Regions from separate parts of the Streptomyces sp. DSM 40868 genome, predicted to be linked through region 1. Evidence: riboswitches for the same ligand, from Rfam matches in the RefSeq annotation. Region 1 holds a riboswitch; the other holds the start of a gene.
What was found. Region 1 has a riboswitch for ZMP and ZTP ahead of HB370_RS35880 (bifunctional 5,10-methylenetetrahydrofolate dehydrogenase/5,10-methenyltetrahydrofolate cyclohydrolase). Riboswitches for the same ligand answer to the same signal wherever they lie in the genome.

Region 1 (5,836 bases):
TGCCGCTCGGTCAGCCAGCGCACCCCGTCCCGCACCACGGTGCTGTCGCGCTCTCCGGCCGCGAGCAGTCCGAGCAGCGCCCAGGCGGTCTGCGAAGGGGTGGACGGGCCACGGCCGGCACGGGCCGGATCCGCGTACGACTCCCAGCTCTCGCCCCAGCCGCCGTCCGCGTTCTGTACCGACGTCAGCCAGGCGACGGCGCGCCGGACGGCGGCGTGGCCGCGGGGAACGCCGGCGGCGACGAGAGCGGGCAGGACACTTCCCGTGCCGTAGACGTAGTTCACCCCCCAGCGTCCGTACCAGGCGCCGTTGGCCTCCTGCTGTTCGAGCAGCCAGCGGACGGCACGGCGGGTGCGGGGGTCGCGTGCCCTTCCCAGCGCGGCCAGCATCTCCACCACGTGGGCGGTGATGTCGGCGGTGGGCGGATCGGTGCAGAACTCACCGAAGTCGAAGAACGGGAGCCTGGCGGGGAGGGTACTGGTGTTGTCCACGTCGAAGGCCGCCCACCCGCCGTTGCGGCTCTGCATGCCGAGACACCACCGCACCGCCCTGCCCAGCGCGTCGTCGACCCGGGTCGGATCGGGATGGTCCACACGGTGCAGGGCGAGCGCCACCTCGCTGGTGTCGTCGTTGTCCGGATAGGTCCGATTGTGGAACTGGAAGGCCCAGCCGCCGGGAGACAGCCGGGGCCGCCGCGCGGCCCAGTCGCCGGGCCGGTCGGCCTGCCGGGTGAGCAGCCAGTCGGCGGCTCTGACCAGCGCGGGATGACCGGGCGCCAGGCCGGCGTCGAGGAGCGCGGTGGCGGACAGGCAGGTGTCCCACACCGGGCTGTGGACGGTGTGCAGGGCCCGCACACCGTCTTCCGGCCACGCGCCGCAGTCCTCCAGGAAGCCCCAGGCGGCCTTGAGCACCGGATGGTCCGAAGGGTAGCCGTGCAGGTGCAGGGCGAGGACGACCCACGTGGTCATGGGGGTGCACGCCCCCCAGCTGCCGTCCTCTTCCTGACGCTCCAGGAGCCAGCGGACGCAGGCGTTCGCCGCCGCCTCGCGTACCGGGCGGGGGATGCCCTTGGAGCACACGCGCACCGTGGCGTTCAGACGCCGGAAGACCCTCTCCCGGCCGCTGTCCGGTGCCGGCGCGACCGCGGAGGTGCCGCGCGGAGCGAAGAGCTCGTCGATGGCGAAGGGAGCCGGCCGTGCGGGGCGATGTGTGCTGATGACGCTGATGGCGACCAGCGCCACGCGCATGACGGAGCTGAACGAGTAGATGTTCAACGGCGCCCACTTGGGCAGGGCGATGATCTCCGGCGGGACCTCGGGCAGATCGTCCCAGCTCCACCAGCCGAGCAGGGCGAGCCATACCCGCGTCGTCAGCTGGGCGGCCGCCGCACCGCCCCGCTCGCGTACCCACGCCGCGCACCGGAGCATGTGCTCCTCGTCCGGACCGTCCCCGGCGAGCCGGAGCGCGACGTACGCCTGGATCGTGGTTCCCAGATGTCCCTCGCCTTCGAAGACGAGGGGCCAGGAACCGTCCGCGCTCTGCTGCGAGCGGATCCACCGTGCGCTCGCCTTCGCCAGACGTTCGTCCAGCACTCCGAGCAAGTGGCGCAGGAAGAGGTCGTGGGCGTCATAAGCGACGTCCGTCGTGAACCGGCCTTTCCACCATCCCCCGGCGTCCTGCCGGGCCAGCAGGTGGTTCGCGGCCCGCACCACCGCACCGCGGGCCGCCTCCTCCGCCGGGCCGGACGCGGGGAAGGCGAACGTCACCCCGGCGTCTCCCGCGACGACAGGGCCTTTCGCGTGCGGCACACCGCCAGCCGACATCGTCATGGCACTCCTAGACCACCGAATCCGTGAATGCCCCGCGTTGCGCAGATGATCTGAAATTCCACGACGATGACGGTCGCTGAACCACCGAGTCGTCGTCTCGCCGGGGCGGCATCGATCCTTCCGGATCTTTTCGGCCATCACATCCTGCATTCGAGTGCACGGTGCGGGCGTGAAGGGTCACGCCGTCCGCCACCGGACGCGCCGTCGCGCTGTGCGCCCCCGGCACGCCTCGCACGACTCCGCTCACTCCGTACGTACCCCCACCCGCGCCGGCGCCGGGCCGGGCCGGCAACACGGTGGTGGGACACGAGGGCCTCCTGAGTACCGGTCGTGGATGCCGCGATCCACACCGGACCCAGAAGGCCCTCATCCGCTCAAGTCCCCGGCGCGCCTGTGACCGACGTCCCGGGACGGCACACTCAGACGCCGAGCTGCCGGCCCGCCGCCGTCACCGTCTGTTCCAGCAGTGTGGCGATCGTCATCGGGCCCACCCCGCCCGGAACCGGCGTGATCAGCGAGGCGCGTTCCACGGCCGAGTCGAAGTCGACGTCGCCGACGTTCCCGGGGTTGTAGCCCGCGTCGATCACGACCGCGCCCGGCTTGATGTCCTGCCCGCGGATCAGCCGGGGCCGGCCCACCGCGGCCACCACGATGTCGGCCTCGCGGACCGCCGCCGACAGGTCCCGGGTGCGCGAGTGGCAGTACGTCACGGTGGCGTCCCGCGCCAGCAGCAGCATGCCCACCGGCTTGCCGAGGATCGCACTGCGGCCCACCACCACGGCCCGCTTCCCGGCCGGGTCGACACCTTACTCGTCCAGCAGCCGTACGATGCCGCCCGGCGTGCAGGAGACGAAGCCCGGCAGCCCGAAGCTCATCGTGGCGAACGAGGCGAAGGTGACACCGTCCACGTCCTTCTCCGGCGCGATCGCCTCGAACGCGGCCCGCTCGTCGATGTGGTCGCCCACCGGGTGCTGGAGCAGGATCCCGTGCACCCCCGGGTCGGCCGACAACTCCCGCAGCGTGCCGACGAGTTCGTCCGTCGTGGTGGTGGCGGCGAGGGCGACGTGCCGGGAGGTGATGCCGGCCTTGCGGCAGCGGTTCTGCTTCATGCGGACGTAGGTCACCGACGCCGGGTCCTCGCCGACCAGCACGGTCGCGAGACACGGCGCGGTGCCGGTGCGCTCGGTGAGTTCGGCGGCCCGCCGCGCGGTGTCCTCCACGATGCGGCGGGCGAGCGCGGTGCCGTCCATCAGACGGGCGGCCTGGGGCTGGGTCATGCTGCACACTCCTGGAGCGGATCGACTCTTCTCGCCCAGGCGCGCGGCTGACCTCGCGGGCCGCTCCCCGGTGGTTCTCCACCTCAGCGCCAGTCACGGCCCGCGTACAGCGTAACCGAGCGTGCGTACGACCTTCGGACCACCTTGCCTTTCCCTCCGGGCCGGGGCTACTCGTCCCACACCTGGATGATCAGCTGATCGGCGATCTTGCCGTCCCGCAGCGTGAGCATCGACTCGGCCAGCACCCGGGTGCCGTCCGCGTACTCGCAGGACTCGCTGTAGGCGGCGTGGTCGCCCTGGATGACGCACTGCTCCAGCTTGTGCGTCATGTCGCGGCGGTAGATGTCGTCCAGCAACTCGGCGATCTCGACCCGGCCGTGCAGCTCCGTGGGACGACTGGGCTGGTGGACACGGTCGACGATGCGGATCCGCGCGTCGTCCGCGTACAGCGACAGAAGGGTGTTGCCGGTGTTGCCCTCTATGCCCCGGCGCAGTGTCCCGGCGTCGAAAGCGGAGCCCGTCGCGCTGCCCATGGTGACCTCCTTCAGGCGCCCGCGGCCCGCCCGTGGGCGGACCGCCACGGGTCCCCCCTGACGAGACTCCTCCGCCCCGGCGGCCCCGGCAAGCGCGGACACCGCGGTCCGCCTCACGGGTGAGCCCGCCCCGCCACCCGTGTCCGGCCGGGGCGCCGGGGCGTTGCGGAGGGCATGATCTCAACACGTCGCATCGCCGCCGCCGTCGGTCTGGCCGCCGGGATCGCCGGCATCGCCGCACCCCAGGCGGACGCGGCGGGCACCGGCGCCCCCGTCGTCGGAAAGCTCGCCGCACTCTCCACGCTGGACTCGCTCACCGCCGGTGACATTCCGGCCCCGCACCGCGACCGGGTGCCGAAGGTCAGCGAGCAGGTGGGGGAGCTGAAGCACCTGCGGGAACTGAACCAACTGCGCCAGGTGGAGCAGGTCATCGCCCCCGCGGCGCCCCTGCTCGGCCTGGTGAACGCCGTCCCCGTCCGCCTGCGCTGACCCCCGCCCCGCGCCGCGGCCGACGGCGGCCGGAAAGATCCGCGATCATGTACGTGATCCTTCCCGCTGCCGACCGGTCGCGTCGTAGGGTCGTCGGCGAAGGCATTCGATGAAGGGACAGGCCATGGCGCAGGAAGTACGCGGCGTGATCGCACCGGGCAGGAACGAGCCCGTGCGGGTCGAGACGATCGTGGTGCCGGACCCGGGGCCCGGCGAAGCCGTCGTACGCGTCCAGGCCTGCGGGGTCTGCCACACCGATCTGCACTACAAGCAGGGCGGCATCTCCGACGACTTCCCCTTCCTGCTCGGCCACGAGGCCGCCGGCGTCGTGGAGTCGGTCGGCGAGGGCGTCACCGACGTCGCGCCCGGGGACTTCGTCATCCTCAACTGGCGTGCGGTGTGCGGGCAGTGCCGGGCCTGTCTGCGCGGCCGGCCCTGGTACTGCTTCAACACCCACAACGCCCGGCAGAAGATGACCCTCGCCGCCACCGGCCAGGAGCTGTCCCCGGCGCTCGGCATCGGCGCCTTCGCCGAGAAGACGCTCGTCGCGGCCGGCCAGTGCACCAAGGTCGACCCGGCCGTCTCCCCGGCGGTCGCGGGCCTCCTCGGCTGCGGGGTGATGGCCGGCATCGGCGCCGCGATCAACACCGGCGGCGTCGGCCGCGGCGACTCGGTCGCGGTCATCGGCTGCGGCGGTGTCGGCGGCGCGGCCATCGCCGGGGCGAACCTGGCCGGCGCGGCCCGCGTCATCGCCGTGGACATCGACGACCGCAAGCTGGCCAAGGCCCGCACCCTGGGCGCCACCCACACCGTCAACTCCAAGGAGACCGACCCGGTCGAGGCGATCCGCGAGCTGACCGGCGGCTTCGGCGCCGACGTCGTCATCGAGGCCGTCGGCCGCCCCGAGACCTACCGGCAGGCCTTCTACGCCCGCGACCTGGCCGGCACCGTCGTCCTCGTCGGTGTCCCCACCCCCGACATGAAGCTCGAACTGCCCCTGCTGGACGTCTTCGGCCGCGGCGGCGCCCTGAAGTCGAGCTGGTACGGCGACTGCCTGCCCAGCCGTGACTTCCCGATGCTGATCGACCTGCACCTGCAAGGCCGCCTGCCGCTCGACGCGTTCGTCACCGAGACCGTCGGACTCGGCCAGGTGGAGCAGGCGTTCGAGCGGATGCACCACGGCGACGTACTGCGCTCGGTGGTGGTGCTGTGATGACCGCGCGGATCGAACGCCTCGTCACCAGCGGCCAGTTCACCCTGGACGGCGGCACCTGGGACGTGGAGAACAACGTGTGGCTCGTCGGTGACGACCGGGAGGTGATCGTCATCGACGCCGCCCACGACGCCGAGGCCATCGCCCGCGCCGTCGGCGACCGCCGGCTGACCGCCATCGTGTGCACGCACGCCCACAACGACCACGTCAACGCGGCCCCGCGCCTCGCCGACCTGACCGGCGCCACGATCTGGCTGCACCGCGACGACCTGCCGCTGTGGCGGCAGACCCACCCGGACCGCGAACCCGACCGGCACCTCCTCGACGGCCAGGTCATCGAGGCCGCCGGCGCCGACCTCACCGTCCTGCACACCCCCGGACACGCCCCGGGCGCCGTCTGCCTGTACGACCCCGGTCTCGGCACCGTGTTCACCGGCGACACCCTCTTCCAGGGCGGCCCCGGCGCGACCGGGCGCTCCTTCTCCCACTTCCCGA
Region 2 (5,836 bases), 2.6 Mb from region 1:
TGCGCGGGAATGCCAACACCGCGTTTCGCCGCCGGAAGGTTCATATGGGGGCGATACGGTCATCTGTCATGAAGGATGCCACCGAACTGCCCCGGTCCCTGCTCGTCCTCGGCGGCACGTCCGAGATCGCGCTGGCCACCGCGCGCCGGCTGATCGCCCGCCGCACCCGCACGGTGTGGCTGGCGGGCCGCCCCTCCCTCGCACTGGAGAACGCGGCCGGGAGCCTGCGGGCGCTGGGCGCGGACGTCCACACCGTCGCCTTCGACGCCCTCGCCCCCGAGTCCCACGAGGCCGTCCTCGGCAAGGTGTTCGCCGAGGGACCGGTCGACATGGTGCTGCTCGCCTTCGGCATCCTCGGCGACCAGGCGCACGACGAACGGGACCCGGTCCGCGCGGTCCGGGTCGCCCAGACCAACTACACCGGGGCCGTCTCGGCGGGTCTGGTCGCGGGCCGCGCCCTCCAGACCCAGGGGCACGGGTGGCTCGTCGTGCTGTCCTCCGCCGCCGCCGAACGCGCCCGCCGCGCCGACTTCATCTACGGCTCCAGCAAGGCGGGCCTGGACGCGTTCGCCCAGGGTCTCGGGGACGCCCTGTACGGGACGGGCGCGCGGGTCATGGTCGTACGCCCCGGCTTCGTGCGCACCCGTTCCACGGCGGGCCGCCCGCGCAGCCCGCTCGCCACCACCCCGGAGGCGGTGGCCACGGCCGTCGAACTGGGCCTGCGCCGGGGCGCGGAGACGGTGTGGGTGCCGGGTGCGCTCCGCCTGCTGACGGCGGCCCTGCGGCACGCGCCCCGGGCGCTGTTCAGGCGGCTTCCGCTGTAGAGCCACGGCGGCTCACTGCGCGACGCGCGGCGCGCACACCTCCGCGTGCCCCGGCTGGACCGGTACGACCGGCCCCCCGAACGTGTACTCGCGCAGCTTGCGCCAGACGGCGTCGGCGCCCTGTTCGTACAGCGCGAAGCCGGTGCACGACCACTCGGCCTCGTAGTCGGCCAGCTCCTCGAAGGCGCGGTCCATCGCCGCCTCCTCGATGCCGTGCGCGACGGTGACGTGCGGGTGGTACGGGAAGAGCAGTTCGCGCGCCATCGGCCCGGACGCGTCCCGGATCCGCTGCTGGAGCCGGGTGCACGCCTCGGCACCCGCCACCACGCGGACGTAGACCACCGGTGACAGCGGGCGGAAGGTGCCGGTGCCGGACAGCCGCATCGGGAACGGCCGGCCCGCCGCGGCGACCTCGGTCAGGTGCGCGTCGACCGCGGGCAGGTCGGCCTCGTCCACCTCGGTCGGCGGCAGCAGTGTGACGTGGGTGGGGATGCCATGAGCCGCGGCGTCGCCGAAGCCCGCGCGCCGCTCCTGGAGCAGGCTGCCGTGAGGCTCCGGGACCGCGATCGACACGCCGATCGTTACGGTCCCCACGTCGTCTCCTGTCGTCGCGTCTGTCGTCGTCTCGGCCGACTGGGCCCGGCCGTTGGCATCGACTGTACGGCCACGGGTGCCCCGTGGGCAGGCGCAGCGGAAGTGATGTGCAGCGCTCTGCCCGCGCGGGCCCGTGCGGTCGTACGCCTCAGTGCTTGGCCGGGAGGAAGCCCACGCGGTCGTACGCCTGCGCGAGGGTCTCGGCGGCGACGGTCCGCGCCTTCTCGGCGCCCTTGGCGAGGATCGAGTCCAGCGTCTCGGCGTCGTCCAGGTACTGGTGGGTGCGCTCGCGGAACGGGGTGACGAAGTCGACCATGACCTCGGCCAGGTCGGTCTTGAGCGCGCCGTACATCTTGCCCTCGTACTCCCGCTCCAGCTCGGCGACGGTCTTGCCGGTGAGCGTGGAGTAGATGGTGAGGAGGTTGGAGACGCCCGGCTTGTTCTCGGTGTCGTAGCGGATCACCGTGTCGGTGTCGGTGACGGCGCTCTTCACCTTCTTGGCCGTGGTCTTCGGCTCGTCCAGGAGGTTGATCAGGCCCTTCGGCGTGGACGCCGACTTGCTCATCTTGACCGTCGGGTCCTGGAGGTCGTAGATCTTCGCCGTCTCCTTGAGGATGTACGGCTTCGGGATCGTGAAGGTGTCGCCGAAGCGGCCGTTGAAGCGCTCGGCGAGGTCCCGGGTCAGCTCGATGTGCTGGCGCTGGTCCTCGCCGACCGGCACCTCGTGGGCCTGGTACAGCAGGATGTCCGCGACCTGGAGGATCGGGTAGGTGAACAGGCCGACGGAGGCCCGGTCGGCGCCCTGCTTGGCGGACTTGTCCTTGAACTGGGTCATGCGGGACGCCTCGCCGAAGCCGGTGAGGCAGTTCATGACCCAGGCGAGCTGGGCGTGCTCGGGGACGTGGCTCTGCACGAAGAGGGTGCAGCGGTCGGGGTCCAGGCCCGCGGCCAGCAGCTGGGCCGCGGCCAGGCGGGTGTTGGCGCGCAGTTCCGCCGGGTCCTGCGGGACCGTGATCGCGTGCAGGTCGACCACCATGTAGAAGGCGTCGTGGGACTCCTGGAGGGCCACCCACTGGCGGACGGCGCCGAGGTAGTTGCCGAGGTGGAACGAGCCAGCGGTGGGCTGAATACCGGAGAGCACGCGAGGTCGGTCTGAAGCCATACCCCTCATTGTCGCAGAGAGACGGGGTGGTTCGGTGTGTGGGGAACTGCGGGCCGGTGGGGGCCGGTCGCGCAGTTCCCCGCGCCCCTTTCAGGGGCGGTTCAGCCGAGGTCTACTTCCGGGTAGAGGGGGAAGCCCGCCACCAGGTCCGTGGCGCGGTGGGCGATCTCGTCGGCGGTCTTCTCGTCCAGGACGTGGCTCGCCTTGGACGGGGCGCCGGACTTGGTGGTGCCCGGCTCGGTGGCGGTCAGGACGCGGTCGATCAGGGCCGCGACCTCGTCCATCTCCGCCGTGCCGAGGCCGCGGGTGGTCAGCGCCGGGGTGCCGACGCGGATGCCGGAGGTGTACCAGGCGCCGTTCGGGTCGGCCGGGATGGCGTTGCGGTTGGTGACGATGCCCGAGTCGAGCAGGGCGGCCTCGGCCTGGCGGCCGGTGAGGCCGTAGGAGGTGGCGACGTCGATCAGGTTGAGGTGGTTGTCGGTGCCGCCGGTGACCAGGGTGGCGCCGCGGCGCATCAGGCCCTCGGCGAGGGCGCGGGAGTTGTCGACGATGCGCTGGGCGTAGTCCTGGAAGGCGGGCTGCCGGGCCTCGGCGAGGGCGACGGCCTTGGCGGCCATGACGTGCGGGAGCGGGCCGCCGAGGACCATCGGGCAGCCGCGGTCCACCTGGTCCTTGAGGGAGTCGTCGCACAGCACCATGCCGCCGCGCGGGCCGCGCAGCGACTTGTGGGTGGTGGTGGTGACGATCTGGGCGTGCGGGACCGGGTCGAAGTCGCCGGTGAGCACCTTGCCGGCGACCAGTCCGGCGAAGTGCGCCATGTCGACCATGAGGGTGGCGCCGACCTCGTCGGCGATCTCGCGCATGATCCGGAAGTTCACCAGCCGGGGGTACGCGGAGTAGCCCGCGACGATGATCAGCGGCTTGAACTCGCGGGCCTGGGCGCGCAGGGCGTCGTAGTCGATCAGGCCGGTGGCCGGGTCGGTGCCGTAGGAGCGCTGGTCGAACATCTTGCCGGAGATGTTCGGGCGGAAGCCGTGGGTGAGGTGGCCGCCGGCGTCCAGGGACATGCCGAGCATGCGCTGGTTGCCGAAGGCCTGGCGCAGTTCGGCCCAGTCGGCGTCGGTGAGGTCGTTGATCTGGCGGGCGCCGGCCTTCTCCAGGAAGGGCGCCTCGACGCGGTCGGCGAGGACGGCCCAGAAGGCGACGAGGTTGGCGTCGATGCCGGAGTGCGGCTGGACGTAGGCGTGGCGGGCGCCGAAGAGTTCGCGGGCGTGTTCGGCGGCGAGGGCCTCGACGGTGTCGACGTTGCGGCAGCCGGCGTAGAAGCGGCGGCCGACGGTGCCCTCGGCGTACTTGTCGCTGAACCAGTTGCCCATCGCGAGCAGGGTCGCCGGGGAGGCGTAGTTCTCGGACGCGATCAGCTTGAGCATCCCGCGCTGGTCGGCGACCTCCTGGCCGATGGCGTCGGCGACGCGCGGCTCGACGGCGCGGATGACGTCGAGGGCGGCGCGGAAGGCGGTGGACTCGGTGGAGAGGGGGGCGGCGTTCTCGGGCATCGGGGACCTCCGGACGGTGTGCGTACAGCGTTCACGTTCGGCCCAGGCGCACGGCACTCATACCGCTCGGGCCGCTCCCTGATGGTCCGTCCCATCCCAGCGCGCCAGTCACGGCCCGGGTGCCAGCCTACCGGGCGCGCCGCGCGGGGAAGATCCCGCGTCCACCATGCGAGCGGGGTTAAGAAGGAGGTCATCGTCGTATCCGGGCCGATCCGGGAGTGTCCGTGACCGCTGCCGCAGAAGACCTCATCGCCCTCGCCGACGCGCACTGCGCGCCCACCTACGATCCGCTGCCGGTCGTGCTCGCCACCGGTGAGGGGGCGTGGCTGACGGATGTGGCGGGGCGGCGGTACCTGGACCTGCTGGCCGGTTACTCGGCGCTGAACTTCGGGCACGGCCATCCCCGGCTGGTCGAGGCGGCCCGGCGGCAGCTCGAGCGGCTGACGCTGACCTCCCGCGCCTTCCACCACGACCGGTTCGCGGCGTTCTGCGCCGAGCTGGCGGAGTTGTGCGGGATGGAGATGGTGCTGCCGGCGAACACCGGCGCGGAGGCGGTGGAGGGCGCGATCAAGACGGCCCGGAAGTGGGGCTACCGGGTGAAGGGGGTGCCCGCGGAGATGGCGAAGATCGTCGTGGCGGGAGGCAACTTCCACGGCCGTACGACGACCGTCATCAGCTTCTCCACGGATCCGGAGGCGCGGGCGGACTTCGGGCCGTACACGCCGGGGTTCGAGATCGTGCCGTACGGCGACCTGACCGCGCTGCGGGGGGCGCTGACGGAGAACACGGTGGCGGTGCTGCTGGAGCCGGTGCAGGGCGAGTCGGGGGTGATCGTGCCGCCGGCCGGTTATCTCGCGGGGGTGCGGGAGCTGTCCCGGGAGCGGAACGTGCTCTTCGTCGCCGACGAGGTCCAGTCGGGGCTGGGCCGGACCGGGCGGACCTTCGCGTGCGAGAACGAGGGGGTCGTGCCGGATGTGTACGTGCTGGGCAAGGCGCTGGGCGGCGGGATCGTGCCGGTGTCGGCGGTGGTGTCGAGCGCGGCGGTGCTCGGGGTGTTCCGGCCGGGTGAGCACGGGTCGACGTTCGGCGGGAATCCGCTGGCCTGCGCGGTGGCGCTGGAGGTGATCGCGATGCTGCGGACCGGGGAGTACCAGGAGCGGGCGGCGCGGCTGGGCGAGCGGCTGCACCGGCGGCTGGGCGAGCTGGCCGGGACGGGCCGGGTGACGGCGGTGCGCGGGCGGGGGCTGTGGGCCGGGGTGGACATCGCTCCCGCGGTGGGCACCGGGCGGGAGGTCGCCGAGCGGCTGCTGGCCCGTGGGGTCCTGGTCAAGGAGACCCACGGGGCGACGATCCGCATCGCGCCGCCGCTGGTGATCGGCGAGGACGATCTCGACTGGGGCGTGGAGCAGTTGCGGGCGGTGCTGCTCGGCGCCTGATCAGCGCAGGGGGAAGTCGGTGCCGTGCTCGTCCGCGGGCCGGGGTCCGAGGATGCGCCGGCCGGATTCCTCGATGGCCACGTCGTTGATGCTCGCCTCGCGGCGGCGCATCAGTCCGTACTCGTCGAACTCCCACAGTTCGTTGCCGTAGGAGCGCCACCACTGCCCGTCGGGGTCGCGGCTCTCGTACTGGAAGCGGACGGCGATGCGGTTGTCGTGGAAGCTCCACAGGCTCTTGCGCAGCGCGTAGTCCAGTTCGCGGCG

Region 2: it holds a riboswitch for ZMP and ZTP, as region 1 does, so the genes downstream of both, HB370_RS24730 (glycine hydroxymethyltransferase) here and HB370_RS35880 (bifunctional 5,10-methylenetetrahydrofolate dehydrogenase/5,10-methenyltetrahydrofolate cyclohydrolase) in region 1, are expected to answer to the same signal.

What each region holds. Positions count from the first base shown of each region.
Region 1 is NZ_CP050504.1:7,979,124-7,984,959, forward strand. It holds gene shc (squalene--hopene cyclase) at 1-1,829, opposite strand, end outside; partial or broken gene HB370_RS35880 (bifunctional 5,10-methylenetetrahydrofolate dehydrogenase/5,10-methenyltetrahydrofolate cyclohydrolase) at 2,249-3,106, opposite strand; ZMP/ZTP riboswitch at 3,133-3,213, opposite strand; gene HB370_RS35885 (nuclear transport factor 2 family protein) at 3,274-3,639, opposite strand; gene HB370_RS35890 (hypothetical protein) at 3,814-4,128, shown strand; gene HB370_RS35895 (S-(hydroxymethyl)mycothiol dehydrogenase) at 4,253-5,341, shown strand; gene HB370_RS35900 (MBL fold metallo-hydrolase) at 5,341-5,836, shown strand, end outside.
Region 2 is NZ_CP050504.1:5,394,361-5,400,196, reverse strand. It holds gene HB370_RS24745 (decaprenylphospho-beta-D-erythro-pentofuranosid-2-ulose 2-reductase) at 69-824, shown strand; gene HB370_RS24740 (2'-5' RNA ligase family protein) at 837-1,418, opposite strand; gene trpS (tryptophan--tRNA ligase) at 1,567-2,580, opposite strand; gene HB370_RS24730 (glycine hydroxymethyltransferase) at 2,682-4,136, opposite strand; ZMP/ZTP riboswitch at 4,170-4,258, opposite strand; gene rocD (ornithine--oxo-acid transaminase) at 4,355-5,572, shown strand; gene HB370_RS24720 (nuclear transport factor 2 family protein) at 5,573-5,836, opposite strand, start outside.